One region of the Arthrobacter antioxidans genome, then DNA from elsewhere that is predicted to be linked to it. Evidence: riboswitches for the same ligand, from Rfam matches in the RefSeq annotation. Region 1 holds a riboswitch; each other region holds the start of a gene.
The links. Region 1 has a riboswitch for cyclic di-AMP ahead of MWM45_RS10215 (C40 family peptidase). Riboswitches for the same ligand answer to the same signal wherever they lie in the genome.
Positions count from the first base shown of each region.

Region 2: linked by a shared signal. The riboswitch ahead of MWM45_RS01620 (C40 family peptidase) and the one ahead of MWM45_RS10215 (C40 family peptidase) in region 1 are both predicted to bind cyclic di-AMP.
Region 3: linked by a shared signal. The riboswitch ahead of MWM45_RS02660 (NlpC/P60 family protein) and the one ahead of MWM45_RS10215 (C40 family peptidase) in region 1 are both predicted to bind cyclic di-AMP.

Region 1 covers NZ_CP095501.1:2,214,728-2,224,233, reverse strand. The annotation lists gene MWM45_RS10255 (spermidine synthase) at 1-428, opposite strand, end outside; gene MWM45_RS10250 (aminotransferase class I/II-fold pyridoxal phosphate-dependent enzyme) at 425-1,657, opposite strand; gene coaD (pantetheine-phosphate adenylyltransferase) at 1,736-2,209, shown strand; gene MWM45_RS10240 (YdcF family protein) at 2,237-2,824, opposite strand; gene MWM45_RS10235 (YceD family protein) at 2,939-3,505, shown strand; gene rpmF (50S ribosomal protein L32) at 3,508-3,711, shown strand; gene rnc (ribonuclease III) at 3,784-4,536, shown strand; gene mutM (bifunctional DNA-formamidopyrimidine glycosylase/DNA-(apurinic or apyrimidinic site) lyase) at 4,537-5,499, shown strand; cyclic di-AMP (ydaO/yuaA leader) riboswitch at 5,609-5,816, shown strand; gene MWM45_RS10215 (C40 family peptidase) at 5,820-6,674, shown strand; gene MWM45_RS10210 (NAD-dependent epimerase/dehydratase family protein) at 6,931-7,896, opposite strand; gene MWM45_RS10205 (alpha/beta fold hydrolase) at 7,893-9,506, opposite strand, start outside.
Region 2 covers NZ_CP095501.1:316,543-326,048, forward strand. The annotation lists gene MWM45_RS01610 (O-acetylhomoserine aminocarboxypropyltransferase/cysteine synthase family protein) at 1-801, opposite strand, end outside; SAM riboswitch class I at 893-997, opposite strand; gene MWM45_RS01615 (hypothetical protein) at 1,082-1,312, shown strand; cyclic di-AMP (ydaO/yuaA leader) riboswitch at 1,433-1,613, shown strand; gene MWM45_RS01620 (C40 family peptidase) at 1,619-2,512, shown strand; gene acs (acetate--CoA ligase) at 2,604-4,550, opposite strand; gene MWM45_RS01630 (ABC transporter permease) at 4,541-5,401, opposite strand; gene MWM45_RS01635 (aliphatic sulfonate ABC transporter substrate-binding protein) at 5,398-6,435, opposite strand; gene MWM45_RS01640 (ABC transporter ATP-binding protein) at 6,526-7,341, opposite strand; gene MWM45_RS01645 (CoA-binding protein) at 7,598-8,014, shown strand; gene MWM45_RS01650 (DUF1206 domain-containing protein) at 8,018-8,860, opposite strand; gene MWM45_RS01655 (DUF1990 family protein) at 9,071-9,506, shown strand, end outside.
Region 3 covers NZ_CP095501.1:549,164-558,669, reverse strand. The annotation lists gene MWM45_RS02695 (amino acid ABC transporter ATP-binding protein) at 1-221, shown strand, start outside; gene fdhD (formate dehydrogenase accessory sulfurtransferase FdhD) at 313-1,140, opposite strand; gene MWM45_RS02685 (molybdopterin molybdotransferase MoeA) at 1,237-2,511, opposite strand; gene MWM45_RS02680 (DUF6457 domain-containing protein) at 2,508-2,792, opposite strand; gene mobA (molybdenum cofactor guanylyltransferase) at 2,810-3,424, opposite strand; gene MWM45_RS02670 (HNH endonuclease) at 3,421-3,918, opposite strand; gene MWM45_RS02665 (NlpC/P60 family protein) at 4,140-5,066, opposite strand; gene MWM45_RS02660 (NlpC/P60 family protein) at 5,092-5,979, opposite strand; cyclic di-AMP (ydaO/yuaA leader) riboswitch at 5,985-6,152, opposite strand; gene MWM45_RS02655 (iron-dependent transcriptional repressor DtxR) at 6,284-6,982, opposite strand; gene serC (phosphoserine transaminase) at 7,226-8,350, shown strand; gene MWM45_RS02645 (MFS transporter) at 8,443-9,506, opposite strand, start outside.

The DNA.
Region 1 (9,506 bases):
ATCTCGCAGGACGTGCCCTCCGGCAGCGGCATGGCGTCGAGGACGAAGTCGATCAGCTCGGACTCCAGGTCCACGGCGACCTGCCGGGAGCCGGGCCGCGTGGCCTGGACGTAGCGGACCAGGGTCAGGGCCCCGGCGCCGAGGTGCAGCACCCGCAGGGGAGTACCCGCGGGTGCCGCCAGGTCGATGACGTTCGCGATGCGCTGCAGGTATTCGTAGAAGACCCGGCCGGGATGCAGCATGTCCACGTGGGACTGCTGGGCGCCGCCGATGCTCAGGATCAGGGCGCCCTCGATGAAGGCGTCCTCGTCGATCTCCGCATACGCGCCGGTCCCGGGGAGCCAGCGGGTGGGGACCTCGAACTCCCCGTCCCCCTCCGCGTGCCCGTCCGCGAGCCCCTCCGTCTGCCCCGCCGGCCCGCTGCTCACAACCGGTCCCGCAGGGTCGCCAGGCGCCGTGCGCCCTCCTCGATCACGTCGAACTTCTTGCAGAACGCGAAGCGCAGCAGGGAGCGGGTCCGCTCGGCGCCCTCGGCATGGCAGAACATCGCCACGGGGATCGCCGCGACGCCGATCAGGGCCGGCAGGCGCCGGGCGAGGTCCGTGGCGTCCTCGATGCCGAGCGGTGCGGCGTCCACCATGGTGAAGAAGGTGCCCTCCGGCTCGAAGACGTCGAAGCCGGCCGCGCGGAGGCCCTCGCCCAGCAGGTCGCGCTTCTTCCGCAGGGTGCCCGCGATCGAGGCGAAGAACTCGTCGGGCAGCGCCAGGCCCTGGGCGACAGCGCCCTGGAACGGTGTGCCCGAGGTATAGGTGAGGAAGGTCTTGACGGTGCGCACCTGGGCGACGAGCTCGGCCGGACCGCTGAGCCACCCGATCTTCCAGCCCGTCACGGAGAACGTCTTGCCGGCGGAGGAGATGCTCAGGGTGCGCCCGGTCGCCCCGGGCAGGGACGCGATCGGCACGAACTCCGCGCCGAACGTGAGGTGCTCGTACACCTCGTCCGTCACGATGATCGCGTCGTAGCGCTCCGCCAGCCGCACGATCAGCTCGAGGGTCGGGCGCGTGAAGACACTGCCCGTCGGGTTGTGCGGGTTGTTGACGACGACGATCCTCGTGCGCTCGCTGAACGCGGCCTCGAGGCTCGCGGCGTCGGGCTGGAAGTCCGGCGCGCGCAGCGGGGCCGTGGTGTGCGTCGCGCCGGAGAGACCGATTACGGCGCCGTAGGAGTCGTAGAACGGTTCGAAGGTCAGCACCTCGTCCCCCGGTCCGGCGAATGCGAGGATCGCGGCGGCGATCGACTCGGTGGCGCCCGTGCTGACGATCACCTCGGTCTGCGGGTCCACCGTGAGGCCGTAGAAACGCGCCTGGTGCGCGGCGATCGCATGGCGCAGCACCGCGAGCCCCTGGCCGGGCGCGTACTGGTTCGCCCCGTCCGCGATGGCCGCCCGTGCCGCATCCAGGATCTCCCGCGGCCCGTCCTCGTCGGGGAAACCCTGGCCGAGGTTGACCGCTGTGTGCTGCTGCGCGAGGGCCGTGACCTCCTCGAAGATGGTGATGCCGAGCCGGCCGTCGTCGCCGAGCAGGTTCGCGCCGCGCGCCGCCCGCATCCACGGCGCCTCGCCGGTAGCCCGGGCAGGAGTCTGAGCGTCTGTCGTCATCCCACCAGTATTGCCGCTCCCACCGCCGGGGGCCCGACCGGTCCGTCACGGGCCGGCGGGACTGGGTACCGTGGGGGGATGAGCCGCGCCGTCTGCCCCGGATCCTTCGACCCCCTCCACAATGGCCACCTCGAGGTCATCAGCCGCGCCGCGCGGCTCTTCGACGAGGTGATCGTCGCGGTCTCGACGAACTACGCGAAGACGTACCGCTTCGACCTCGAGGAGCGCATGGCGTTCTGCGCGGAGAGCCTCGCGTACCTTCCCGGGGTGACGGTGGTCCCGATGGGGGAGGGCCTCCTCGCGGACTTCTGCCGGGAGCACGGCGCGAGCGCCCTCGTGAAAGGGCTGCGGTCCGGCCTCGACTTCGACTACGAGCTCCCCATGGCCACCATGAACCGCCACCTGGCCGACATCGACACCGTGTTCCTGCCCACGGACACCGAGTTCGCGCACGTCTCCTCGACCCTCCTGAAGGAGGTGGCGTCCCTCGGCGGCGACGTCACGCCCTTCGTGCCGGACGCGGTCAACAAGCGCCTGCGGAAGTCCGCCTGATCCGCCTGCTCCGTCGGACCGCAAGTCTCAGACGGGGCGTGCGCAGGCCGGTCGCACGAACGATGCCACGAGGGCCGTGCTCTCCTCGACGAACCGCCCGAGCCATCCGGACGCTCCGAGCCCGGGCCGCGACCCGGCCATGGTGATGTCCGCCTCGGAGCACTGCGCCAGGTTCGTCGACGCCCGGGTCACGTGGTAGGTGGAGGTGACGACGACGATCTCGTCCCAGCCGTTGTCCCGCGCCAGCGCGGCCACCGCGCGCGCCTCCCCCCGCGTGGTCAGCGGATCGGGGACGAAGCAGGTGATATCGGGGTTCTCCTCGGCGCAGACGGCGTCGGTCGCCGCATTGCCCGGCAGCCCGGTGGAGGAGAGGACCAGTTCGTCCGCGACGCCGTCGTCGATCAGTTCCCGGCCGAGCGGCAGGCGTTCCGCTGCCGCCCCGGCGAGGACGACGACGGCGTCGGCCCTGCCCGCCGGGCGGAGCGGGGGATCGTAAAACAGCGTCCAGGCGAGGACCAGCCAGGCCGTCAGGACTGCAGCCAGCAGCACGCCCACCGTGCGCAGGACCCGCAGGAGACGTCGACGCGGTGCGGGGGGCGGGGGATCGGACGTCACGGTCCGAGCCTAGACGCCGCGCCCGTTTTGGGCCTGCCCGCCTGATCAGGATAGGATGGTACGTCGGTCATATGTTCTACAGGAGTCACCATTAAAAGCGATCTCAGTTCGCCTTTGACTTTCAGTGTCAAGGATCTCGGACGCAGTCCGGGAAGCATGCGGACAATCGAAGAACATGCGCCGGTACCCAAGGATTTCGGCGTCGCCCTGATCGGCGTGCAGGAGGGTTCCGAAATGGAGCTGGACCTGCGCTTCGAATCGGTGCACGAGGGGATCCTGGTATCGGGAACGGCGAACGTCGAAGTAACCGGCGAGTGCGGCCGGTGCCTGGAACCACTGCGGTTCGACCGCGACGTGGAGATCCAGGAGCTCTTCTTCTACAGCGACTCAGCGTCGCTGTCGGTGGAAGAGGAAGAAGAACAGCACAGGGTGGAGAACGATTCGGTCGATCTGGAACCCGTGTTGAGGGATGCAGTGGTTACGTCGCTGCCATTCCAGCCGGTGTGCCGGGAGGATTGTCAGGGCCTGTGCTCCGAATGCGGAGCGCAGCTCAACGATGATCCTGACCACCACCATGAAGTTTTGGATCCTCGCTGGTCAGCCCTTGCCGGGCTGACGGGCACCGCCGCCGAGCAGGACGCGGCACCCAAGTCAGAGTCAGACGAGAAGGAAGAGAGTTAGCCGTGGCTGTCCCGAAACGGAAAATGTCCCGCGCGAATACCCGCGCACGCCGGTCCCAGTGGAAGGCAACCGCCCCCAAGCTGGTCAAGACCCTCGAGAACGGCCGCGTCACCTACAGCCTCGCCCACCAGGCCAAGGTTGTCACCGATTCCGCCGGCACCCCGCTGTTCCTTGAATACAAGGGCCGCAAGGTAGCCGACGTCTAACAACGGACCCGCGCTCCCGGCCGGCCTTGCGCCTGCCGGTGGCCGTCCGCTGCTGGATCAGCTGATGCAGTTGTGAAGAATACGGAAGACCTCACGAAGCGTCTCGGTGTCGATATCGACACCGGGACGCTTCGTCTTGCCCTGACGCACCGCTCCTACGCCTATGAGAAGGGCGGGATCCCGACGAACGAGCGCCTGGAGTTCCTCGGCGACTCGGTGCTCGGGCTGGCGGTCACCGATGCCCTGTACCGGGACCACCCGGATCTGTCCGAGGGCGACCTCGCCAAGAGGCGCTCCGCCGTCGTCAGCACCAGGGCGCTGGCCGGGGTGGCCCGCACCCTGGACCTCGGCAGCTACGTGCTGCTGGGCCAGGGGGAGAAGCTGACGAACGGACGCGACAAGGCCTCGATCCTGGCGGACACCATGGAGGCCGTCATCGGGGCCGCCTACCTCAGCCACGGCATCGAGACGGCGCGCGCCATGGTCATGCGGCTGATCGGGCCGCTGCTGCTCGATGCGGCGGTGCTCGGCGAGGGGACCGACTGGAAGACCCGCATCCAGGAAACGGCGGCTGCCCGGCGGCTCGGCACCATCGACTACCGGGTCGACGGGACGGGCCCGGACCACGCCCGGACGTTCACGGCACGCCTGCTGATCGGTGGCACGGAGTACGGCTCCGGGTGCGGCAATTCGAAGAAGGAAGCCGAGCAGGCGGCTGCGGCCGCCTCGTGGAAGACCCTCGCGGTGCCGCTGGACCCACTGCTGCCGGGCGGTCCCGCCGACGCCGACAGCACCGGCACCCCCGCGTCACCCGACGGACCCTGAGTGCCTGAACTCCCCGAGGTCGAGGTCGTCCGTCGCGGCCTCGCGCGCTGGGTGGCGGGACGCGTCATCGACTCCGTGGAGGTCCTGGATCCCCGGTCGCTCCGGCGGCACGTCGACGGCGTCGAGGACTTCGTCGGCAACCTCGCGGGGGCCCGTGTGCGCGACGTGGTGCGCCGGGGGAAGTTCCTCTGGATGACGCTCGAGGACGCAGGCCGGCCCGGTGGTCGCCCCCACGTAGCCCTCATGGCACACCTCGGGATGAGCGGACAGCTCCTGGTCGAGGACCCCGACGCGCCCCTGGAGAAGCACCTGAAGGTCCGCCTCGCGCTCTCCCCGGCGGTCGACGACGAGGGCGCCGCCCTGCCGGGTGAGCTGCGATTCGTCGACCAGCGGATCTTCGGCGGCATGTTCGTGGCCGACCTGGAGCCGACGCCGGACGGACTGCCCGGCGGGCTCGGCATCTCCGACCTCCCGCTCGTACCCCACCAGGCGGCGCACATCGCGCGCGATCCCCTCGACCCCGGATTCTCCGCAGCCTCCTTCCACGAGCGTCTCCGCGGCCGCAGGACGGGCCTCAAACGCGCGCTCCTCGACCAGGGGCTCGTCTCGGGGATCGGCAACATCTATGCCGACGAGGCGCTCTGGGCGGCCAGATTCCACTATGCGCGGCCCACGGACACCCTGCGACGACCCGACACGCAGCGCATCCTCGACGCCGTCACCTCGGTGATGCACCGGGCGCTGGCGGCCGGCGGCACCAGCTTCGACTCCCTGTACGTCAACGTGAACGGTGCGTCGGGCTATTTCGCCCGCGATCTGGAGGCCTACGGGCGGGAGGGCCGGCCCTGCCGACGGTGCGCCTCCGAGGGCAGGACCACGCTGTTGCGCCGCGAATCCTTCATGAACAGGTCCTCCTACCTGTGCCCGCACTGCCAGCCCAGACCACGGAATGCACGGTTCTGAGACGTTAGGGAAAAAAAGGTGATTTTCCCCTCGTGATCTAAATGTGACAACCGGCGTCGGCAGCCGGTACGGTTGGTCTCGCGTCCGATCCACAACGGATGGGCGCCCATCCTCACACTGCCTAACCCTGTCGATGAGGACGGACCGTTCGTACTACACATTCGACAGGGGCGGGGGAACCACTAGCGGACTCGATCACGGGTCCTAGGGGTAAAGACACGCGCAAACCAGCACTGGGGACGGTGGTTTGCAGAAAGCGCGTCCGGATGTCCCATCCGAACCCGACAGCTAACTTCGCAGGCATTGGGAAAGGCATCAACATGTCCAAGCAGAGCCATAACGCGCGCCACCGGGCCGTCCCCACGCGCATCAACCCCTTCATCACGGCATCACGCGCCGTCTCCGCAAGCGCCTCCGTCGCCGGCAAGCCTGCCGCCGTCGTCGCCGTTGCTTCCGGAATCATGTTCGGCGCATCGCTCCCGGCGAACGCCGCAGGCGAGGTCGCCACCCAGCCGGCAGCAGTCTCCACTGCTGCCGCGGGCACCCACACCGTCCAGGCCGGCGACACGCTCGGCTCCATCGCCGCGATGCACGGTCTGAGCGTCGACGTGCTGTTCGCAGCCAACGGGCTCGGCAGCGCCTCGGTCATCTACCCCGGCCAGTCGATCTCCCTCGGCGGTTCGGCTGCTCCTGCGCAGTACTCCGCGCAGTCGGCGTCGATCGTCGCACTGCCCGCCGCAGCACCCGCTCCGGCCGCAGCACCCGCTGCGCCTGCCGCAGCCCCCGCTCCGGCAGCCACCCCCGGTGTCAGCCTCCAGTCCGCCGCGTCGATCACTCCGGTGGCCGGCGGCGGCGTCGTCGGAACGGCGATGCAGGGCGTTGGATCGGGCTACGTGTACGGCGGAACCGCCTTCGGTGCCTGGGACTGCTCGGCCTTCGTGCAGTGGGCCTACGCCCAGAACGGCATCGACCTGCCCCGCACCACCTGGGCCCAGTTCGCTGCCATGACGCCCACCAGCAACCCCCAGCCGGGTGACCTGGTGAGCCAGAACGGCGGCAGCCACGTGGGGATCTACCTCGGCGACGGCCAGATGGTCAGCGCCCTGAACTCCTCGCAGGGTACCCTCGTCCACTCGGTCAACGCCATGTCGGTGGATGGTTACTACACCCGCTAACTGAGCCGCCGGCCCATGGTCGGCGACACCAGTCGGACGGTCAGAAGGACGGGATGCATCACGCATCCCGTCCTTCCGCGTTCCACGGCAAGCCGGAGGCGTCGACGGCGCCCGGAGCATGCTCGTTGTGCACGTGTGGCGGGTTGTCGACGGCAGGACCCACCACAGCTGCGCAATCAGGGCAGATAGGTGTGCCTGACGCGTATGGGTGTGCGCGCACCATCGGGCGCACGAGAAAACGAGGGAAGCCGGAGCCTCAGCGGTAGTACGCCGCCAGGCGCTCGAGCCCTTCGTCGATGCTCACGGACGGGCTCCAGTCGAGCACGCTGCGCGTGTGCCGCTGGTCGAACCAGTGCGCGGTCGACAGCTGCTCCGCCAGGAAGCGGGTCATGGGGGGTTCGTCCGTCCTGCCGAGCCGGAGCCAGGCCCGCTCGATCAGGGAACCGGCACCGCGGGCAAGCACTCCCGGCACGGACCGGGCGGGCGGCTCCACCCCGCCGGCACGGCAGATCCCGCCGAGCAGCTCGGCGATCGGGCGGGGCTCGCCGTTGGTGACGACCAGCGCCTGGCCCTGTGCCGCGTCCATCCGCCGCAGGCACGCGACGATGGCCGACGCCGCATTGTCCACGTAGGTGGTATCGATCAGGGCGGTCCCGCCGTCGAGCAGGGGAAGACGACCGTGACGGGCGCGCTCGATCACGCGTTCCACCAGCTGGGTGTCGCCGGGACCCCACACGATGTGCGGCCGGATCGCGGCGACGCGGAACGACGGCGTCGAACGGGCCAGGGCGAGCACCTCGGCCGCGGCCTTGGTACGGGCGTAGTCGCCGCGGGCGTGTGCCGGGTCCGCCGGACCGGAGGGAGCCCCGACCAGCGACGAGCCGTCGTGCGCGACGGACGGCGAGGACACATGGACGACGTCGGTGACCCCGGCCGCGCGGGCGGCGTCCAGCAGGATCCGCGTCCCGTCCACGTTGGTGCGCTCGAACTCGGCGGGCACCCCGGTGAAGGAGACCTTCGCCGCGAGGTGGATCACGGCGCGGCAGTCCTGCACCGCGGCGGCGACGGCCGCGGCATCCGTGATCGATCCGAGGACGTCCTGCGCACCGGATACCCCGGAGGGGCGCCGCTGCAGGCACCGGACGTCCTCCCCGGCGGCGACGAGGTGCTCGGCGACGGTGCGCCCCAGCATCCCGCTGGCACCGGTGACGAGGACGGTCACAGGGACCCCGCGCGGGCACCGGAGAGGAACCGGCCGCACCACTGCGCGATGCGCGTGCGGTCGATCTTGGCGTTGTGCCGGATGTCCACCGGGAGCGCGGGGACGGCGACGACCGCGGCGAGGTCGACACCGTGCCCCAGCGCGGCGGAGCGTGCCGCCTCCGCGACCGGAGCATCGGCCAGGGCAGGGCGCCGCCCCGCGGCGTCCGTCTCGAGGACCGCGACCACGGCCTGCGTGCCCGCGGGGCCCACGCCCACGAGGGCCGCCAGCCGGACGCCGTCGATCGTCTCCAGGGACTGCTCGAGGGCGACGGGCGTCAGGACGCCGGAGGCCGCCGTGATGATGTGGCCGAGCCGGCCCTCGACCCAGAGGCGCCCGTCGGCGTCGAAATGGCCGACGTCGCCGGTGCGGTGCCACGGGGGAGTCTGGGTGGACTCGTGCTGCGTCCTCCACAGCCGGAAGTAGCGGTCCTTGACATGGAGGGCGTCCACGAGGATCTCGCCGGTCCGCCCCGGCGCCGTGGTCGCCTCGCGCGTCGCGGCGCCGTCGGCGTCGAGCGGGCTGACGGCGACGCGGGCGCCGTGCACCGGGAGGCCGACGCACACCCCGCCGCCGGCGCCGTCGAGACCGTCCCGCGCGGCAGTCGCGGCGCGTCGGATGCCCGCGAGGTCGATGTCCGCGACGAGGAGGGACTCCGTCATGCCGTAGGGCGTGTGCAGGGTGGCGGACGGCACGAGGTCCTGTACCGCTTCGAGGAGCGGGACGGGGATCGGCGCCCCGGCCGAGAGCAGCAGTGAGATCCGGCCGAGGGCCGTCCTGCCCGCGTCGGTGAGCGCACCGGCGGTAGCGAGCACGTTGCGCAGGGCTGCCGGTGACGCGAAGACGACCGTCGCGTCGATCGCGTCCGCGGCGTCGGCCAGTGCCTGCGCGGTCAGCGTCCGCGGGGCTGTGACATCCATGGCCGGCGTGACCGACGTCGCTCCGAGGGCCGGTCCGAGCAGCGCGAACGGGGCGAAGCCCGCGACGAGCGAGGCCCCCTCGCCGAGTCCCAGGGTCGCCGCGACGGCGTCCCGCATGGCGGAGAGCTGCCGGTGCGTGTAGACGACGCCCTTCGCCGGTCCCGTGGAGCCGGAGGTGAAGAGGATGGCGGCGTCGGCATCGGCGGGCGGCGCCTCCACGACGGACGCCGCGGGCCGTGCGGCGCGCAGGTCGTTGAGCGAGGCCTCCACGCGCAGCGCCCGGCGCGTGGCCGCGGGCAGGGGAGAGGCGCTGATCCGGCGTCCGGGCCACCCGAAGGCGCGGGCCGCGACGAGGGCGCGCTCGATGCCGATGACGACGTCGGGCGCGGACCCCTTCACGGCGCGGCTGAGGCCACGCGCGCCGAGGCCGGCGTCCGCGACGACGATCACGGCGCCGATGCGCAGGCAGGCGTAGATGAGCACGGTCAGGTCCACGCCGGGCGGGACGAGGAGGCTGACCCGGCTGCCGGGACCGTAACCGAGCGCGGTCAGGCCGGCGGCGACGGCGGAGACGTCGTCGGCGAGGTCCCGCCAGGACAGGGTCCGCGGCGGGCCGGCGGGCTGCATCTGCGCGACGGCGGTCCGTGCGGC
Region 2 (9,506 bases), 1.9 Mb from region 1:
CTGCTCGGTGCGCAGCTTGGTCAGGAACCCGTACTCCCCGAAGTTCGCCCACCACTGGATGTTGCCGTAGGACGGCACGGGTTCGGTCATCATGGGGAACTTGCCGTTGCCCCAGTCGAACCGGCCGCTCTCCACGATCACGCCACCGAGCGTGGTGCCGTGCCCGCCGATGAACTTGGTGGCCGAGTGGATGACGATGTCCGCGCCGTGCTCGATGGGGCGCACCAGGTAGGGCGTGCTCAGCGTGGAGTCGACGATGAACGGGACGCCGGCGTCGTGGGCGACCTTCGCAAGGCCCGCGAGGTCGGCGATCTCGCCGGAAGGGTTCGCGATCACCTCGGCGTAGACCGCCTTGGTGTTGTCCCGGATGGCGGCCGCGTAGTCCGCGGGGTCCGTCCCGGGGACGAAGGTGGTCTCGATCCCGAACCGGCGCAGCGTGACGTCGAGCTGGGTGACGGTGCCGCCGTACAGCTGGGAGGCCGCGACGATGTGGTCCCCGGCCTGGCAGAGCGCCGCGAAGGTGATGAACTCCGCGCTCATGCCCGACGCCGTCGCCACCGCCCCGATCCCGCCCTCGAGGGAGGCGATGCGCTCCTCGAACGCGGCGACCGTGGGGTTGCCGATCCGCGAGTAGATGTTGCCGTACTTCTGCAGCGCGAAGAGGTTGGCGGCGTCGTTGGTGTCCTTGAACACGAAGGACGTCGTCTGGTAGATCGGGACCGCCCGGGCCCCGTGGGTGGCGTCGGGCGTGCCGCCCGCGTGCAGTGCGCGCGTGCGGAAACCGAAGGAACGTTCTGCCATCAGGCACCTGCCTTGCTGGATTCGGACACTGCGACGGTGGGTCGGAGGTCGGGGTGGGTGCCGCAGGCGGCTGGGACGATGCTCATGGTTCCCTCCATCGTTCTGGCAGTAGCACCCTCATGCCGGCGCGGGGACGCGGAGGCCAGGGTTGCTGCGGCGTCAGTGAGCCAGATCTCTCGGCCGCTCGGGATGGTCGGATCGAGTCTGACACCGGGCGGGTGCAGAACCAAACCATGTGTCCCCGTGTGAGGCAGGGGTTGCGGCGACCTAGGCTGGAGGGATGGAGGAATGGAGATCGGCAAGCCGGGCGCAGGACCGCAAGCTGTGGCAGACGCTCTGGTACGTCGGCGCCGCGCTGACGCTCACGCTGGCCAGCAGCATCCTCGTGGCCCTGGGCGGCCTCGGAACGGCGGCCACGGACTGGTTCTACGTCCAGCAGGCGGTGCTGCTCTCGCTCAGTGCAGCCGGGACGGTCTTCGCCCTCCGTCGCTGGCGGGCGCTGCGCGGCTGAGGCGCACTTCACCTCCTGTTATTCAAATGTGACAGAAGTGACTGCTGTTAGGTATGGTCAGCACGTGCTTCCGCGACCGTGGGGCGCTCCTGGACGGATTGCCGAGCCCTGCCGTCGTCCCGGACTCGTTCGCAACCACGAAAGGCAGGGACGGGGGAACCACTAGTTCCACCGGGCGCGCAGGAGACCCTGCAGGCGCCCTCGGGGTTAAGCCGCACCACATCACCCACGGGTGATGTGCGCGGCCGGGTGACTCCCATCCGAACCCGACAGCTCACCCCGCAGGCATGGGAGAGGTATAGAACCATGTCACGAAACATTTCTTCAGCGCGCCACCGTGCCGACGTCGACGGCAGTCTCGCGCTGCAGGGCCTGTCCCGCGCCGCCAAGGCTCACGCCACCGCCGTAGGCCGCCCCGTCGCGATCGCCGCCGTCACCTCGGGCCTCGCGCTCGGCGCCGTGGGCACCGCCCACGCCGGTGAGTACACCGAGCAGGGCACGACGACGGCCCCCGCGGCCGTCGCAGCACCGGCCGCCGGTGCCGCAGCGACGACGCACACCGTCGTCGCGGGTGACACCCTGGGCGCCGTCTCGGCACGCTATGGCGTGGACCTGACCGCGGTCCTCACGGCGAACGGCCTGTCCGTCGCATCGATCATCTTCCCCGGCGACACCATCACCATCCCCACCGGCGGTGCCGCTGCGGCTCCGGCCCGGACGGTGTCGGTGCCCGTCGCCGCGCCCGCGGCGTTCGTGGCGGCTGCTCCCGCGGCGCCGGTCCAGCAGGCCGCTGCTGTCGCCCCCGCTCCGGCCGTGTCCACGGCTCCGGCCCCGGGCGTGCACCTGGCCTCCGCCGACATCACGCCGATCGCGACCTCCGGCAGCGCCGGCGGTACCCTCCTGGCTTCCGCCCAGTCACAGCTCGCCGCCGGTGCCGTCCAGGACTGCACCATCCTGGTCGAGAAGGCGCTGCGCGCCGCGGGCATCGCCGTAGGCGATCTCGGGCCCTCGCAGTTCTTCCGGTTCGGCTCCACCGTGGGCACCCCGGCTCCGGGTGACCTCGTCATCACCGGCGGTCACGTCGCGATCTACGCCGGCGGCGGCCAGGTCATCAGCAGCGGCATGAACGGCGCGAACCTCACCATGAAGCACTCCCTCTCGGACCTCCCGGGAGCCTCCTTCGTCCGGGTCGCTGGCTGACACCGGAACGAACCACACGCGGGAAGCGGCAGGCGCTTGGACGGGGCCCCTGCCGCTTCCTTCCTTTAACGCCGGGTCGCCCCAGGGCGCATCACCGGCGGGACAGTACGTCCTGGATCCCCGGGATGCACCCTTCGTTCTGCAGGGAGGTGGTGTCCCCGAGCGCTGAGCCCTCGTAGAGCTGCGTCAGCAGGCGGCGCATGATCTTCCCGGAGCGCGTCTTCGGCACGTCGGGTACGACGACGACGGCGGACGGCCGCGCGATCGGCCCGATGGCCGTCGCGACATGGGCGCGGAGCGTCGAGGCGACGTCCGTCTCCGGATCGGCGCCCGCGGCCAGCACCACGAACGCCGCGATGGCATGACCTGTCAGGGGATCGGGCACGGGGCAGGCGCCGGCCTCGGTGACGAGCGGGTGGGCGACGAGCGCCGATTCGATCTCGATCGTGGACAGCCGGTGGCCCGAGACGTTGATGACGTCGTCCACGCGGCCCAGGATCCAGGTGTCGCCGTCGTCGTCGTACCGTGCGCCGTCGCCGGCCAGGAACCAGCCCTGCGCCGCGAACGTGCGCCAGTAGGAGTCGAGGTAGCGCTGCGGGTCGCCCCAGACGGTGCGTGCCATGGCCGGGCCGTGACGGTCCACCACGATCAGGCCCTGCACGCCCGGCGGGACGGGACGGCCCTCCTCGTCGACGATGCGCGTGCTGACCCCGGGCAGCGCGCGGGCGGCGCACCCCGGCTTGAAGTCCGCATCGGTGGGGCTGGGGGAGAGCACGGTGGCGCCGGTCTCCGACTGCCACCAGGTGTCGACGACGGGCACCTCGTCGCGGCCGAGGTTCCGGCGGAACCAGCGCCACGCCTCGGGGTTGACCGCCTCGCCGACCGTGCCGAGCACGCGGATGCTCGAGAGGTCGTAGGAGCACGGGACGCCGTCCGGGAACCAGCCCATGAGCGAGCGCACCAGCGTGGGCGCGGTGTAGTAGCTCGTGACGCCGTAGCGTTCGATGACCTCGAGGTGGCGTCCCGGATGGGGCGTGTTGGGTGTGCCCTCGTAGAGGACCTGCGTGGCCCCGTTGGAGAGCGGACCGTACAGCTCGTAGGTGTGGGCGGTGACCCAGGCGAGGTCGGCGGTGCACCAGTGGACGTCCTGCCCGCGCAGCGCCGGATCGGGGTTGCTGAAGAGGTGCTCGAAACTCCAGGACGCCTGCGTGAGGTACCCGCCCGAGGTGTGCACGAGGCCCTTGGGCTTCCCCGTGGTCCCCGACGTGTACATGATGAACAGCGGCGTCTCGGCGTCGAACGCCTCCGGCTCGTGGTGCGGTGAGGCGGTGTCGACGACGTCGTGCCACCACACGTCGCGGCCGTCGGTCCAGCTGATGTCCGAGCCGGTGCGGCGGACCACGAGGACGTGCTCGATGCTGTTGTCCCCGGCCACCGCGGCGTCGGCGTTGTCCTTCACGGGCACGGCGACGCCCCGCCGGAACTGGCCGTCCGTGGTGACCAGCAGCTTGGCACCGGTGTCCTCGACGCGGAAGCGGAGCGCCTCCGCCGAGAACCCGCCGAAGACCAGCGAGTGCACGGCGCCGATCCGCGCGCAGGCGAGCGTGATGACCACCGTCTCGACGAGGACCGGCAGGTAGACGACCACGCGGTCGCCCGTCCCGATGCCCAGTGCCAGCAGCGCGTTCGCGGCCCGCGACACCTCGTCCTGCAGGTCCGCGTAGGTGACGGTGCGGCGGTCCCCGGGCTCGCCCTCGAAGTGGAGTGCCACGCGGTCGCCGCGCCCGGCCCGGACATGCCGGTCCACGCAGTTCGCGGCGACGTTCAGGGTACCGCCCGAGAACCACTCGATGGCCGGGATGCTGAGGGTCCCGTCCGCCTGCGGCTCCGCCTTCTCGAAGGAGTGCACGGTGTGCCACGGCGTGTCCCAGTCGAGCCGTGCGGCCTGTTCGGCCCAGAAGGCGAGGCGCCCGGCCTCCTCCTGGGCTGCGGTGGCCGCGTCCGTACCGGTGCCTGCCGTGCCGGTGCCTACGCCCACCGTCGCACCGCCCAGCGTTCCGCGATGCCGAGGAGCGCATCCGTCGTCTTGCCGATCACGGCCAGCAGGATGATCGCGAGGATGATGCGGTCCACGCGGCCCGTCTGCTGGGAGTCCGTGAGCAGGAAGCCCAGGCCCATGGACGAGGCGATGAGTTCGGCGGCCACGAGGAACAGCCAGGACTGCGCGAGCGCCAGACGGAGGCCCGAGAACAGCGCGGGCACGACGGCGGGCAGCTGCACCGTGGTCAGCAGGCGGAGGCCGTTGAGGCCGAATGCCCGGGCGGCCTCCACGAGGTTGCGGTCCACGTGCCGCAGGCCGAGGTAGAGCGTGGTGAAGACGGGGAAGAAGGCTCCGATGCTGATGAGCGTGACCTTCGAGTCCTCGTTGATGCCGATCCACAGGACCAGCAGCGGGACCCACGCGAGGGACGGGACGGCGCGCAGGGCCCCCACGGTGGGGGTGAGCAGCACGTCCGCGAGGCGGGACAGGCCCAGGAGGGCGCCGGCGAGCACTCCGAGCAGGGAACCGATGACGAAGCCGAGGACCACGCGCTGGGTGGAGATCAGGATGTGCGTGGCGAGCTGGCCGCGCTCCGCCAGGTCCACGGCTGCCGCCAGGACCGACGCCGGCGAGGGGAGCTGCGACGGGCGGAAGAAGCCCGACGCCGTGCTGACGTGCCAGGCCAGCAGGATCAGCGCCGGGACGATGAGCCCGAGCAGCACGACGCCGGCCCGGCGGGCCGTCCGGCCCCGGCCCGCGTCATTCCGCGGCGCCTCGGGTCCGGTCACCGACGCACCGATCGCCACCAGGCCCTGCGCGCTCACCGGCGCCGCGTGGTCGGCGCTCATGAATCGGAGCCGATGGACGCTGGATCGGCGCTCTCGACGAGCGAGGCGTCGAACAGGGAGTCGAGGGCTTCGTCGATCTCCTCCTGGGACTTCACGTCACCGGTCTCCACGAACACGGGGCCGATCTTCTCCAGGACGCTGCGCTGGGCGTCGCCCGGGGCGGGGTCGACGTCGAGGTTCGTGCGGTCGATGATGACCGACTCGGCGATCGCCGGGTCGATCGCGGCGACCTCGGCGAGGATCGCGGCGGTCTCCTCGGGGTTCTCCTTCGCCCATTCCCGGGCCTTCTCGTAGGCGTCCACCACGGTCTGGGCGACGTCCGGCTTCTCCTCGAGGAAGTCCTCCGTGGCGTTGAGGAAGCCGTAGGTGTTGAAGTCGATGTCACGGAAGAACAGCTCCGCGCCGTCCTGCTCCGCGGCGGCCATGATCGGGTCCAGGCCGGACCAGGCGTCCACGGCGCCGCTGGCGAGGGCGGCACGGCCGTCGGCGTGCTGCAGGTTCTCGATCGTGACCTCGGACTGGTCCACGCCCGCGGCCTCGAGCGCCTGCAGGAGGAAGAAGTAGGGGTCGGTCCCGCGGGTCGCTGCGATGGACTTGCCCCGCAGGTCCTCGACGCTCGCGATCCCGGAGTCGGGGAGCGTGACGAGCGCCGCCCACTCGGGCTGCGAGTAGATGTCGATCGCCTTGATCGGGGAGCCGTTGGAGCGGGCGAGCAGCGCCGCCGACCCGGCGGTGGACCCGACGTCGATCGCCCCGGCGCGCAGAGCCTCGTTGGCCTTGTTCGACCCCGCGGACTGCACCCAGTTGACGGTGATGTCCTGCTCGGCGAGTTCCTCCTCGAGCCAGCCCTGCTCCTTGATGATGAGGCTCAGCGGGTTGTAGGTGGCGAAGTCGATGGTGAGCTCCCCGCCCTCCGTGGCTCCGCCGTCGGCGGCCTGCGTGTCGGAGGCGTTCTCTCCGGCCAGGCAGCCGCTGAGGCTGAGCGAGAGGGCGGTGGCGAGGGCGAGGGTCGGCAGGAGGGCGCTGCGGTTCATGGTGGTCCTTCGGTGGAGGGTGGGGGCAGTGAGCAGGCACGGTGGCAGCGCGGTGCGACGGCGCTGCGGGGGAGGGGTGGGGCGGCGGGACTAGTGCCCGGTGACGCCGAGCATCGACAGCAGGGTGCTGCGGAGTGCTCCGAGGTCCGCGGAGTTGCGGTCGCGCGGGCGGTCGCCGGGCACGGCGACGAGTTCCGCGATGGTGGAGCCCTCCGGTCCGTCATCGTCCCCGCGGCCGAGCACGAGGATGCGGTCGGCGAGCTGGAGGGCCTCGTCGACGTCGTGCGTGACCAGCAGCACCGTGGTGGGCTGCGCGCGGTGGATGTCCAGGAGGAGGTCCTGCATCCTGATGCGGGTGAGGGCGTCGAGCGCGCCGAAGGGTTCGTCGAGCAGGAGGACCCCGGGGTTGCGGGCCAGGGCGCGTGCGAGCGACGTCCGCTGGGCCATGCCGCCGGAGACCTCGCGGGGGCGGTGCTTCGCGAAGGTATCCAGCCCCACGAGCTTCAGCAGCTCGAGGACCTTCGCCTTGCCCGCGCTGGCGCTGGAGGACTTCGGGAGTCCGATCGCCACGTTGGCCTGCAGGGTGTGCCACGGCAGCAGCCGGGGTTCCTGGAAGGCCACGGCGCACCGCTCGTCGATGCCCGTCACCGGCGTGCCGTCGATCAGGACCTGCCCGTTGTCGGGGATGTCGAGTCCGGCGGCGGCGCGCAGGAGGGTGGACTTGCCGCAGCCGCTCGTGCCGAGGATGGCGAGGATCTCGCCGGGGTCCACGTCCACGGTCACATCCCGGAGGACGGTGCGGCGGTTCGCGGACGAACCGAAACTGCGCCCGAGCCCGGCGAAGCGGACGCCGAGGGCCTGTTTGTGGTGGGACTGGGTGCTGCCGGGTGCCAGAACTGCGGTCATGGTATCTCCATCGGTCCTGGCGGTAGCACCCTACGGACCGAGCCTTCGCCACCGTGTCCGGTGGTTCCCGTGGCTCGGACCTCGATATCGCCCGGCATCAGGGGGATGCGGACGACCAGGGTTGCTGCGGCGTCACTGATCCAGGTCTCTCAGCCGCTCGGGATGGTCACTCCTATGAAACGCCCGGCGTCCCGCCGGAGCAAAATGGGACGTGTAACAAACGCTGTAACAATGGCAGGACACACCGGGAGGCTCCGTGGCGCACCAGAACGATCCGCAGGTCATCAGAAGGCTCCTGACCGAGCACGGCCGGTGGGCGGTGGTGGGCCTGTCCGACAACCCGCGCCGCGTCGCCGTCGGGGTGTCGCGGTTCCTGCAGGACGGACTGGGCATGGAGATCATCCCCGTGAGCCTGAAGGGCGACGACGTCCATGGCCGGCAGGGCTACACACGGCTGGCGGACATCCCCGGTCCGATCGACGTCGTCGACTGTTTCGTGAACTCGTCCCGGGTGGGCGCCGTCGTGGACCAGGCGATCGCCGTGGGCGCGAAGGCCGTGTGGCTGCAGCTCGGCGTGATCGACGAGGACGCCGCCCGCCGCGCAGCGGAGGCGGGACTCGACGTCGTCATGGACACGTGCCCCGCGATGGAGGCGCCGGCGCTCGGGCTCTGACGCCTACATGCGCTGGTACTTCGACCGCACCGCCATGAAGACGCCGTAGGCCATGAGGCCCAGGGCCACGGCGCCGAGGAGCCAGACGCCGAAGGGCTGGTCCCGCAGCGACTTCAGGGCGCCGTCGAGCCCGGTGGACTGCTCGGGGTTGTTCGTGACCGTGGCGACGATGATCAGGACGCCGAGGACCCCGAGGGCGAAGCCCTTCGCGATGTACCCCACCATCCCGAGCACGACGACGGCCGTGCCGGCCCGTCCCGAGGGGAGACCCGAGAGGTTCTTGAGGAAGTGGCGGGTGGCTCCGCTGTAGGCGAAGTATCCGCCGACCACGAGGATGCCGATGCCGACCGCGAGGAGGAGTGCCACCCCGGCCGGGTTGGTCATGAGGGAGCCGGTCAGCGAACTCGCGCTGCTGCTGCTGTCGCTGGAACCACCGAGTGCGTACCGGCCGAAGGTCACGCCGATCGCGGCGTACACCACGGCCTGCCCGCCGCTCTTGGCCTGTACCTTGAGCTTGTCCTTGCCATGGCGTCCCTTCGCACCGAAGAACACCTCGCTGAACTGGAACAGGGCGAGGGCGATGCAGCCGATGAAGCAGAACCACAGGAGTGCCGTGCCGCCGGGGTTGCCGGCCAGCTGCCCGATCGCGCCGCTCTGGTCGGCCTCGCCGGAGCTGCCGCGCGCCAGGCCGAGGGCTATCAGGCCGATCAGGAGGTGCAGGATGCCGGCGGCCACGTAGCCGGCGCGGGCCGCGACCTCGAGTCCCTTCGAGTTCGCGGCGTCCTCCGCGGCGTCGGACGCCTTGTCCGCCGCGTCCCTGCCCGGCATGCCGGTCCCTGGTGCCATGATGTTCCCGCCTCCCTTGTCGTTGTCCCGTGTCGATCCCGTTCGTCGATCGGCGGGGCGGACGTCACAGGTGGGTCCGGGCCGGTCTGGACCTCCATCCTGCCACTGCTCGTCCATCGGCGCGCGCCGGTCCGTTTCGGGTCCACTAGGTTGGGACCGGACCCGTTCCGCCGGGGTCCAGGCGGTGAGGCATCGAGGGAAGAGGCACGCATGGAACAGTTCACGTACGAGGAGCGCGGCGCGACGGACCGGCCCTTCCCCGAGTCCCTCGAGGGCGGCTGGCCCGCCGGCTTCACCGTCGTGGTGCAGTCCCACGAGATTGCTGTCGAGGATCCTTCGGCTGCCTTCATCGCCCTCACGGAGGGCATCCTGGCGTGGGAGCTGCACCGCGGGGCCGGGCTCACCATGGAGTCCGACGCCGGGCGGGCCGATCCCGGTGTCCGCGTGGTCTCCGGGTTCGGGGCGGGCCCCGCGCGGATCAAGGCTCCGTGCAGGGTCATCTGGTCGCGGCCCCCGCAGCTCGACGGCGCGGGCAGGGCGGTCCCGGGCCAGCGCGGCGGGTTCGGGTACGGCACGCTGCCCGGCCACCCGGTGCGGGGCGAGGAGGGATTCTACGCCGAGCTGACGGCCGACAACCGGCTGCTGT
Region 3 (9,506 bases), 1.7 Mb from region 1:
TGGTCGGCGAGGTACTCACCGTCATCAAGGAGCTCGCGGAGGAGAAGTGGACCATGGTGATCGTGACCCATGAACTGGCGTTCGCGCGCGAGGTCGCGGACGAGGTCGTCTTCATGGACGGCGGGGTCGTCGTGGAGCACGGCCACCCCGACCAGGTGCTGCGCCATCCCCGCGAGGAACGCACGCGCCGCTTCGTGCAGCGGCTGCTCAACCCCTTCTAGGAGGGAGCCGGGCAGACTGCTGCCCGGCAGGCCGCTCAGGCAGCCCGGCCGCTCAGGCAGGCAGCCCGGTCAGGCCAATCAGCCAGGCCGGTCAGGCCGCGATGCGGTCCGGGTGCGAGTAGCAGTTCAGCGTGGTGCCGCGGCTGAAGCCCACGAGCGTCAGCCCGGCGTCGTCCGCGAGGTCCGCCGCCAGCGACGACGGCGCACTCACGGCCGCGAGCACCGGGATGCCCGCGAGCTGCGCCTTCTGCACGAGTTCGAAGGACGCCCGTCCGGAGACCTGCAGGATCATCCCGCGCAACGGCAGCATGCCCTCGCGCAGCGCCCACCCCACCACCTTGTCGACGGCGTTGTGGCGCCCCACGTCCTCCCGGAGGCACAGGAGCTCCCCCTCCGCGGAGAAGAGACCGGCGGCGTGCACGCCACCGGTGCGGTCGAACAGCTTCTGGCTCTCGCGCAGTCGGTCCGGCAGGGAGGCCAGGATCCCGAGGTCCACGGGTGACTCGTCGGTGTGCAGGTCGAACCGCGACGACTTCCGGACCGCGTCGATCGACGCGGTCCCGCAGATGCCGCACGAGCTCGAGGTGTAGACGTGGCGCTCCATGGCGGTGTCCGGCAGTTCGACGCCGGGCCGGAGCTGCGCCTCGACGACGTTGAAGGTCTGCTGCCCGTTGTCGTCCACGCCCGCGCAGTACCGCAGGCTGGGCAGTTGGCCGGGCTCCCAGACCACGCCCTCCGAGACGAGGAAGCCCGCCACGAGGTCGAAGTCGTCGCCCGGAGTACGCATGGTCACGGTGAAGGCCCTCCCGTCGAGGCGGATCTCCAGGGGCTCCTCCCCCGCGAGCACGTCCTCGCGACGACCCGTCTGCGCTCCTACCCGGAACTTGGTGATGCGGCGGCGCTGCGTGACCCGGTTCATTCGGTACTCCTTACCTCGGTCCTCTCTCGAGGTTAGTTGACCCCGGGCACTACCCGGCACGTCGGTTTCGCCACAGAAAGCGCGGACACCGTTCCGCTACGCCCGTGGGCCTCCGGGCGGCGCCCACGGCAGTGACAGGGCCTGCACCGGATCGCCGGCCCGGCAGCCCTCCGCGGGGACCACCATCACGCCGTCGGCCGCGGCGAGCCCGCGGAGCATCCCGGAGCGCTGGTGTGTGCTCGGCACGGCACGGCCCGACTCCAGCCTGTAGGGCACCAGGCGGCTCCTCCCCGGCAGCGGGTCGAAGGCGTCTGCCGTCACCACCGGTGAAGGCTCCTCCAGGGAGGACCCGCGCAGGCCCGCGAGGAGGGGCCCGGCAACCGTGATCATGGCCATCATCGCGGCCAGCGGATTGCCGGGGAGCCCCACGAGGAAGCGCCCGTCGGGGAGCCGTGCGAGCAGCGTGGGATGCCCGGGCCGCATGGCGATGCCGTCGATGATCATCTCGGCGCCGACCTCCATGAGTGCCCGGCGGATGTGGTCGGCCATGGAACTGCCGGTCCCGCCCGTGGTGATGAGCACGTCGCCGGACGCCCGGGCGAGGGAGAACTCGTCGGTGGGCTCGGCGCTGATGGCCGCCACGACGTCGTCGAGGTCGTCCTTCGCGCGGCCGGCCACGTCCACATGGCCGCCCAGCATCGCGACGAAGCCGGGCAGTTGGGGACCGAAGGTGTCACGCACCTGGCCCGCGTGCGGCAGCCCGTGCTCGATCACCTCGTCGCCGGTCATGAGCAGCGACACGCGTGGCGCCCGCAGGACGGCGAGGGTGTCGTGGCCGCAGACCGCCGCGAGGGCTATCTGGGCCGGGTTGAGGACCACGCCGGCGGGGATCGCCAGGGAACCCTCCTCCGCCTCCTCACCGGCGGGCCTGACGTGCTCGTCGGGCGACGGCTCGTCGGGGCGCGCGGAATCGTTGCGATCCAGCATGCCTCCGCGGACCGCGCCGCGCTCGGTGCGGAGGATGCCGACGGTGTTCTGCGGCACCACACCGCCCGTCAGGATGAAGGTCGCCTCTCCGGGTGCGAGCGAGACCTCCCCGGAATCGCTGTGCGGGGTCGCCCTGCCGCGCGGGTGCTCCGGCTCGGGGCGGCTCACGAGCGTCCAAAGCGGCGCGCCGTTGACCGCCCAGCCGTCCATCGCGGACGACGCGTAGTGGGGGATGGCCTGCAGCGCGTGCACCGGCTCCGCAAGGGTCTGCCCGAGGGCGTCGGCAAGGGGGACGGTCTGGAACGGCAGGGGTCGCCCGGCGCCGTAGGCCAGGGCACGGGCCGTCGCCCAGTCGGCATTGGTCGCTGCGCCGGCCTCGATCATGCGGTACCGCCTTCCGTCGCGGCCTCCGCGCACAGGGCATCGGCGACGCCCAGTGCCGAGCGCATGGCCACGTCCTCGTCGGCCTGCCCGCTGCCGACGGCGAGACCGGCGGCGTAGCCCGCCACGAACGTCGTCAGGGGCGCGGCGGGGCGCACCACGCCGTGGGCCGCCTTGCCGGCCAGGTCGAGGACGGCGTCGATGTCCACGTCCGTCCCGTCGATCTCGAAGGCGGCGAGCAGCCGTCCGGTCCATTCGTGCAGCAGCTTCTGGCGATCGTCCATGAGCCCTCCGGGAGGTGCTAGGGGACGTCGACTCCCAGGACCCTCGCATCAGCCCAGGTGTCGACGTCGTGCGTTGTGCCCGGCGCAACCGGGACAGGTCTGGTCCTCACACTAGCAAGGAGGCTGCGCATCGACAGGTTGTCGGCGGTCCCGGCGGCGAGGACAGCGTCCACGGCGGCCGCCAGATCATCGCTCCGGTAGAGCGCCGCGAGCGGCTGGGAGCGGCCCCCGTCCACGGCCACGAGCGATGCGCCGTCGTCGCCGGCCGCCTCGGCGAGCAGCACGTCGACGAGCTCGGCGACGCGCGGCATGTCGCAGGCGACGACGGCGCACCAGGGCGCACGGACACCCGTCCCGGCCCGTAGTCCGGCCACGAGCGCCGCCGCCGGTCCGGCGAAGGCCGGCTCCTCCCGTACGAAGGACGGCGCGCCCGGCAGCCCGCGCCACCCGTCGGCCTCGGGCCCCACGACCACCATCTGCCGGGCCTCGGCGAGCGCGGCGCACGTCCGCTCGAGCAGGGTCACGCCCTCCACGACCAGCCCGGCCTTCGGGACGCCGCCGAGCCGGGAGGACCGCCCGCCGGCGAGGATCACGGCGTCGAACGGCGGGCGGGGGGCCTCTCCTGTCCTCACGCGGCGGTCTCCGCGAGGAACTCGCTCCACTGCGGCGCGGGCCTCTCCAGTTCGCGGATCTGCCACTGGGGGCCGCGGGGCGGGCGGGGTACCACCCGCAGGGACCAGCCGAGGCTGGCGAGCGTCTTGTTCCCCTTGGCGTTGTTGCATCGCAGGCAGCAGGCCACGAGGTTCTCCCACGTGTCGCCGCCGCCCCGCGACCTGGGCATCACGTGGTCGATGGTGGACGCCGCCTTCCCGCAGTAGGCGCACTGGTGGTTGTCCCGGCGCAGCACCCCTCGCCTCGTCGCCGTGAAGTCCTGGCGGTAGGGCACTTTCACGTATCTGTTGAGCAGGATCACCGAGGGCCTTCCGAAGACTTCTGCAGGACCGACCACGGGGTCGTCGTCCTCCGCCACGACGCTCGCCTTCCCCGTGAGCACAAGGACCAGCGCCCGGCGGAAGGTGACGACCGCCAGCGGTTCATATCCTGCATTCAGAACGAGAGTGCGCATTCGACGTGCCCCATTGCTGACCTGTCCCCCGCGACCGGGTGCCATCCCGGGATCGGGAGAAGTGCTTCGGATGGACACTGCAAGGGTAAGCCGCACCCGCCCGTCCGCGGAACGCCGGACCGACGACGTGCGGGCTGCTGCTCCTGCCGGCTCCTACCGCGGGACCAACGACAGGAGGACCGGCACGTATGCCGGTCCTCCTGTCCGCGCATCCGTGCGGGTCAGCCGCCCACGCGGATGTACACGCCGCCGGAGCCGAGTTCGGCCGGGGCCACGACAGTGCTGTTGCCGTTGAATCCGCCGTGGATGGCCTGGCCGCCGCCGATGTACACCGCGATGTGGGCCATGCCCATGCCCCCGTCGGCGTAGTAGACCAGGTCGCCGGGGATGGCCTCGCCGGCACTCACCGTGCGGCCGAGGGACAGGTAGCCGGCCGGCCAGCCGTGGAAGTTGATCCCGGCGGCGGCGAGGGAGTTGCTCGCCAGGCGCGTGCAGTCCTGCGTGACGCCGAGCTGGCCCTTCGCGGCGGCGGCGATCGTCGCCGCCTTACCCGAGGAGGGTGCTGGTGCTGGTATGCGCCTCGAGGCCGGGACGATCGTTGCCGCGCGTGTCTCCGCGACGGGCGCCGGGGCGGCCGGGGCGGCCGGTGCCTCGACCGGGGCCGCCACCGCGGGAGCGGCGACGGCGGCAGTGGCAGGTGCTTCCGCGACGGGCGCCTCGACCACGGGGGCCTCCACGACGGGAGCCTCGACGACAGGAGCCTCGACGACGGGCGCTTCCACGACAGGAGCCTCGACGACGGGGGCTTCCACGACGGGAGCCTTCTCGACGACGACCGGCTTGGCCTTCACCTTGACCGGGGTCATGTTGAAGGCCACCACGGTCTTGTCCGAGGCGACGACGGCCGCGCGGGCGGAGGGCAGGGTGAGCTTCGACGCTGCGACGTCGCGCTGGGGCTGGAGGTCGGCGGCGTTGGCAGCGACCCCGCCGGTCAGGACGAGCCCGGATGCGGCGGCGAAGACGGCGGCCTGGCGGCCCATGCCGCCGGCGTTGGTGGACACGGTCCGTGCGAGGACGGAGAAGGCGGCGGCGTTGCGGGCGTCGTCGCGGTGGCGGGCGGCAGGGCGTGAGGACATGAGTGATGACATGAGGGTGTTCTCCAGGTGTGGGGTTCTAGCGGACGCGGACGAAGCCGGCGCCGGGGAGGTCTGAGAGGTTGTGCAGGCCGGTGTTCATGCCGTTGAGGCCACCGCTGACGACCTGGCCGTTGCCGACGTAGATCGCGACATGGCCGCCGGTGATGACGAGGTCACCGGGGGCGGGTGATCCGACGACGGCGCCGAACTGGAAGAACTGACCGGGAGCGAGGTCGCCCACGGACTTACCGACCGAGCGCAGGGCCTTCTCGACCATGGCGGTGCAGTCCTGGGCGACGCCGATCTGTGAGTACGCCGACCCGACCAGGCCGGCGGCGACGCCGGAGGACGGGGCGGGAGCGGGAGCCGGGGCGGGAGCGGGCGCCGGGGCCGCGGGAGCCGCGGCAGCGGCGACGACCGCGGGCGCGGTGGCTGGTGCTGCCATGACCGGAGCGGGGGCTGTGGCGGCGGGGGCTGCGTCCACGGGCGCGGTGGCCGGTGCTGCCACGACCGGAGCGGCCTCGACCGCGGCGACCGGGGCCGGGGCTGCTGCCGGTGGGATCTCCGCGGGAGCTTCCTCGACGACCGGCGCCTCCACCACGGGGGATGCTTCGACGGCCTTCGGGGCGGTCTTCACCTCGACGGCGACGCGGTCGAAGGACACCGTCGCGGTGGACGGCACGGTGACCTCGGCCGTCACGACCCGCTCGATGGCCAGGGCTGCGGAGGACTGCACCTCGCGCTCTGCGCCGACGGACCCCTGGGCCGGCAGGCCGGCGGTGAGGACCAGGCCTGACGCTGCGACGATGACGGCGGCCTGGCGGCCGACGGATCCGGCATTGGATGCGACGGCGGCGGACAGGGCGGTCAGCGGACTGATGTTTCCGGGCGCGCGGTGGCGGCCCGGCGAAGAGCTGGTGGACACGTTGGATTGCCTCTCCCAACGCCTGCGAGGTGAGCTGTCGGATTCGGATGGGAGTCACCCGGCCGCTGCGTGAACAGCGACTTAACCCCAAGGATTTCTTCTCAGAAACCCAGAATTGGTTCCCCCGCCTCTGCCATGCGATGGTGCGGACGGACCTCCGGCAATGGCAGAGCTAGGCGATTTGCAGGAGGGTGCTGGATCTAGAGCGAGTCCGGCACAAATCGAACGCTACAACACAACGCGAGATATGTCACATTCTGATCACGGAACGGTGTGTTTCTGGTGACGAAAGCCTGGGAGGCGGTCAGTCCTCGAGGGAGACGAAGACATGCGAGGCGACCTCGGGCGGCAGTTCGAGGGCCCCCTCGACGCCGGGGACGCGCACCGAGACGTAACCCCCGACCGATTCGAGGGTGAGCCGTGCGCCGGGGCGTAGCCCGCCTTCGTCGAGCTGCGTGAGGAGCTCGGGGTCCACCTGGATGGGCTCGGCGAGGCGCGCGAGCGTGACCTTGCTGCCGGGGGTGTAGGTGGCCATCGCGGACAGCAGCGTGACCACGCCGTCGGTGAACAGCGCCGATTCCACGCCGCCGATCGCCGCCAGCCCGGGGATCGGGTTGCCGTAGGGGGAGTCCGAGGGCTTGCCGAGGAGCTCGTACAGCCGGCGCTCCACGCGCTCGCTCATGACGTGCTCCCAGCGGCACGCCTCGTCGTGCACGTACGCCCAGTCGAGTCCGATCACGTCGCTCAGCAGGCGCTCCGCGAGACGGTGCTTCCTCATCACGCCGGTGGCGCGGCGGCGGCCGGTCTCGGTGAGCTCCAGGTGCCTGTCTCCCGAGACGACCACGAGGCCGTCGCGTTCCATCCGTCCGATGGTCTGGGACACGGTGGGGCCGGAATGGCGCAGCCGCTCGGCGATGCGCGCACGGAGCGCGACGATGTTCTCTTCCTCGAGCTCAAGGATGGTCCGCAGGTACATCTCGGTGGTGTCGATGAGGTCCGTCATGCGGTTCAGCTCCTTGGTGCGGTGCGGGTGCGCGGCTGGACTGCCTCACGCCGGTGAGGGGTGCGGCCATCGGCCCGGCTCCGCCCCACGCCTCCCAAGGTTAACGCATGGCATCAAGCGCCCGGCAATCCCACCCCCGGGCGGCCGGGGCGACTTCCCCGGGGGTTGTTAACAAATGGAGGGCCACCGACCGCTGGGGCAGAATGAAGTCTGAACCCCTGCCGTCCCAGAGCTGGAGCCCCCATGAGCGAGTCGCCCCGCATTCCCGCACACCTCCTCCCCTCGGACGGCCGCTTCGGTGCGGGCCCGTCGAAGGTCAGGAGCGGCCAGATCGACGCCCTCGTCGCGGCCGGCACGTCCCTCCTCGGGACCTCCCACCGCCAGGCCCCGGTCCGCGACCTCGTGGGGCGCATCCGCGATGGGCTCGGCACCTTCTTCGCCGCCCCCGACGGGTACGAGGTGGTCCTCGGCGTCGGCGGTTCGACGGCCTTCTGGGACGTCGCCACCTTCGGCCTCGTCGACCGGAAGGCCCAGCACCTCTCCTTCGGCGAGTTCGGTTCCAAGTTCGCGTCCGCCACCGACAAGGCGCCGTTCCTCGACGCCTCCAGCATCCTCACGAGCGAGCCGGGCACCCGCCCGGACGCGACGGCGGAGGAGGGCGTCGACGTCTACGCCTGGCCGCAGAACGAGACCTCCACCGGGGTGGCGGCACCCGTCCGGCGCGTCGAGGGCGCCGACGACGGCGCGCTCGTCGTCGTCGATGCCACCTCGGCAGCAGGCGGGCTCGACGTCGACGTCGCCCAGGCGGACGTCTACTACTTCGCGCCGCAGAAGAACTTCGCCTCCGACGGCGGCCTGTGGCTCGGCCTCTTCTCCCCCGCCGCACTGGAGCGCGCTGCGCGCATCGCCGCCGGTGACCGGTGGGTCCCGGACTTCCTCAACCTGCAGACCGCCATCGACAACTCGCGCCTCGACCAGACCTACAACACGCCGTCATTGGCGACCCTCGTCACGCTGGAGGCGCAGGTGCGGTGGCTCAACGCGCAGGGCGGCCTGCCCTTCGCGGCGGCCCGGACGGCGGACTCGGCGGGACGGCTGTACCGCTGGGCGGAGGCCTCCCCCGTGGCGAGCCCCTACGTGGCACGCCCCGAGGACCGCTCGAACGTGATCGTGACGGTGGACTTCGACGACGCCGTGGACGCCGCCCGCATCGCCGCGATCCTGCGCGCCAACGGCGTCGTCGACGTCGAGCCGTACCGGAAGCTGGGGCGCAACCAGCTCCGCGTCGCCACCTTCGTGGCGATCGAGCCCGACGACGTCTCGGCCCTCATCGGCTGCATCGACCACGTGGTCGAGAACCTCCTGTAGGTCGGTTCGTCCGGGGACCCGGCCCGCTCCGACCTCCGCGGCGGGTCCCCGTCCGCGCGGACCGCCCCAGAAGGCCCTGTCCGCGGACCGGCCTACGGTGTGGGATCGGACGCGCCGGCCTCGTGGTCGATGCGCAGGCGTCGGGGCGCCGAACGGTCGTAGCGCAGCCGCACGGCGTGGTAGCGCCATGCCCAGAAGATCCCCGCACCGGCGGCGACCAGTCCCGACGCCGCCGCGACCCCGAGGCTCCACCGCGGGCCGAACATGTCCGAGACCCACCCCACCACCGGCGCTCCGAGGGGCGTCCCCCCGAGGAAGATGGCGAAGTACAGGGCCATGACGCGTCCGCGCATGGCCGGTTCCGTGGTGGTCTGCACGTAGGCGTTGGCGCTGGTCATCAGCGTGAGCGCGAACAGGCCCACGGGCACGAGCGCCAGCCCGAAGAGCCACAGGGTGGGTGCCAGGGCGGCCAGCGCGCACGCGATCCCGAAGGCCGCCGAGGCGCCGAAGATGAACCGCAGGCGCGGCCTGTCGCGCCGGGCGGAGAGCAGTGCGCCCGCGACGGAGCCCACGGCCATCACCGAGGACAGCACCCCGAAGACCCCGGCGCCCTGGCCGAACTCGGTGCGCGCCATCGCGGCGATGAACACGGCGAAATTCAGTCCGAAGGTTCCGACGATGAAGATCGCGAGCATCACCATCATGAGGTCCGGCCGGCCCCGCACGTAGCGGAAGCCCGCCCTGATGCGCCCCTTGCCCGGCGCCGGACGCGGTTGCGCGTTCAGTTCGGAACTGCGCATTGCGAGCATCACGTAGACCATCGCACCGAACGTCAGGGCGTTGATCATGAACACCCATCCCGGCCCCACGCCCGCGGTCAGCAGCCCGGCGATGGCGGGGCCCACGAGGCGGGCCCCGTTGAAGGAGGCGCTGTTGAGCGCCACGGCGTTGGGGAGGTACTCGTCGCGTACGAGGTCCGAGACGAACGCCTGCCGGGCCGGGGCGTCGAAGGCCGAGACGACGCCGAGCGCCAGGGCGAAGGCGTAGACATGCCAGAGGGCGGCGACGTCCAGGAGGACCATCAGTCCGAGGCCGACGCCCAGCAGCGCCATCGCCACCTGCGTGGTCACGAGGAGCTTCCGCCGGTCGACGGTGT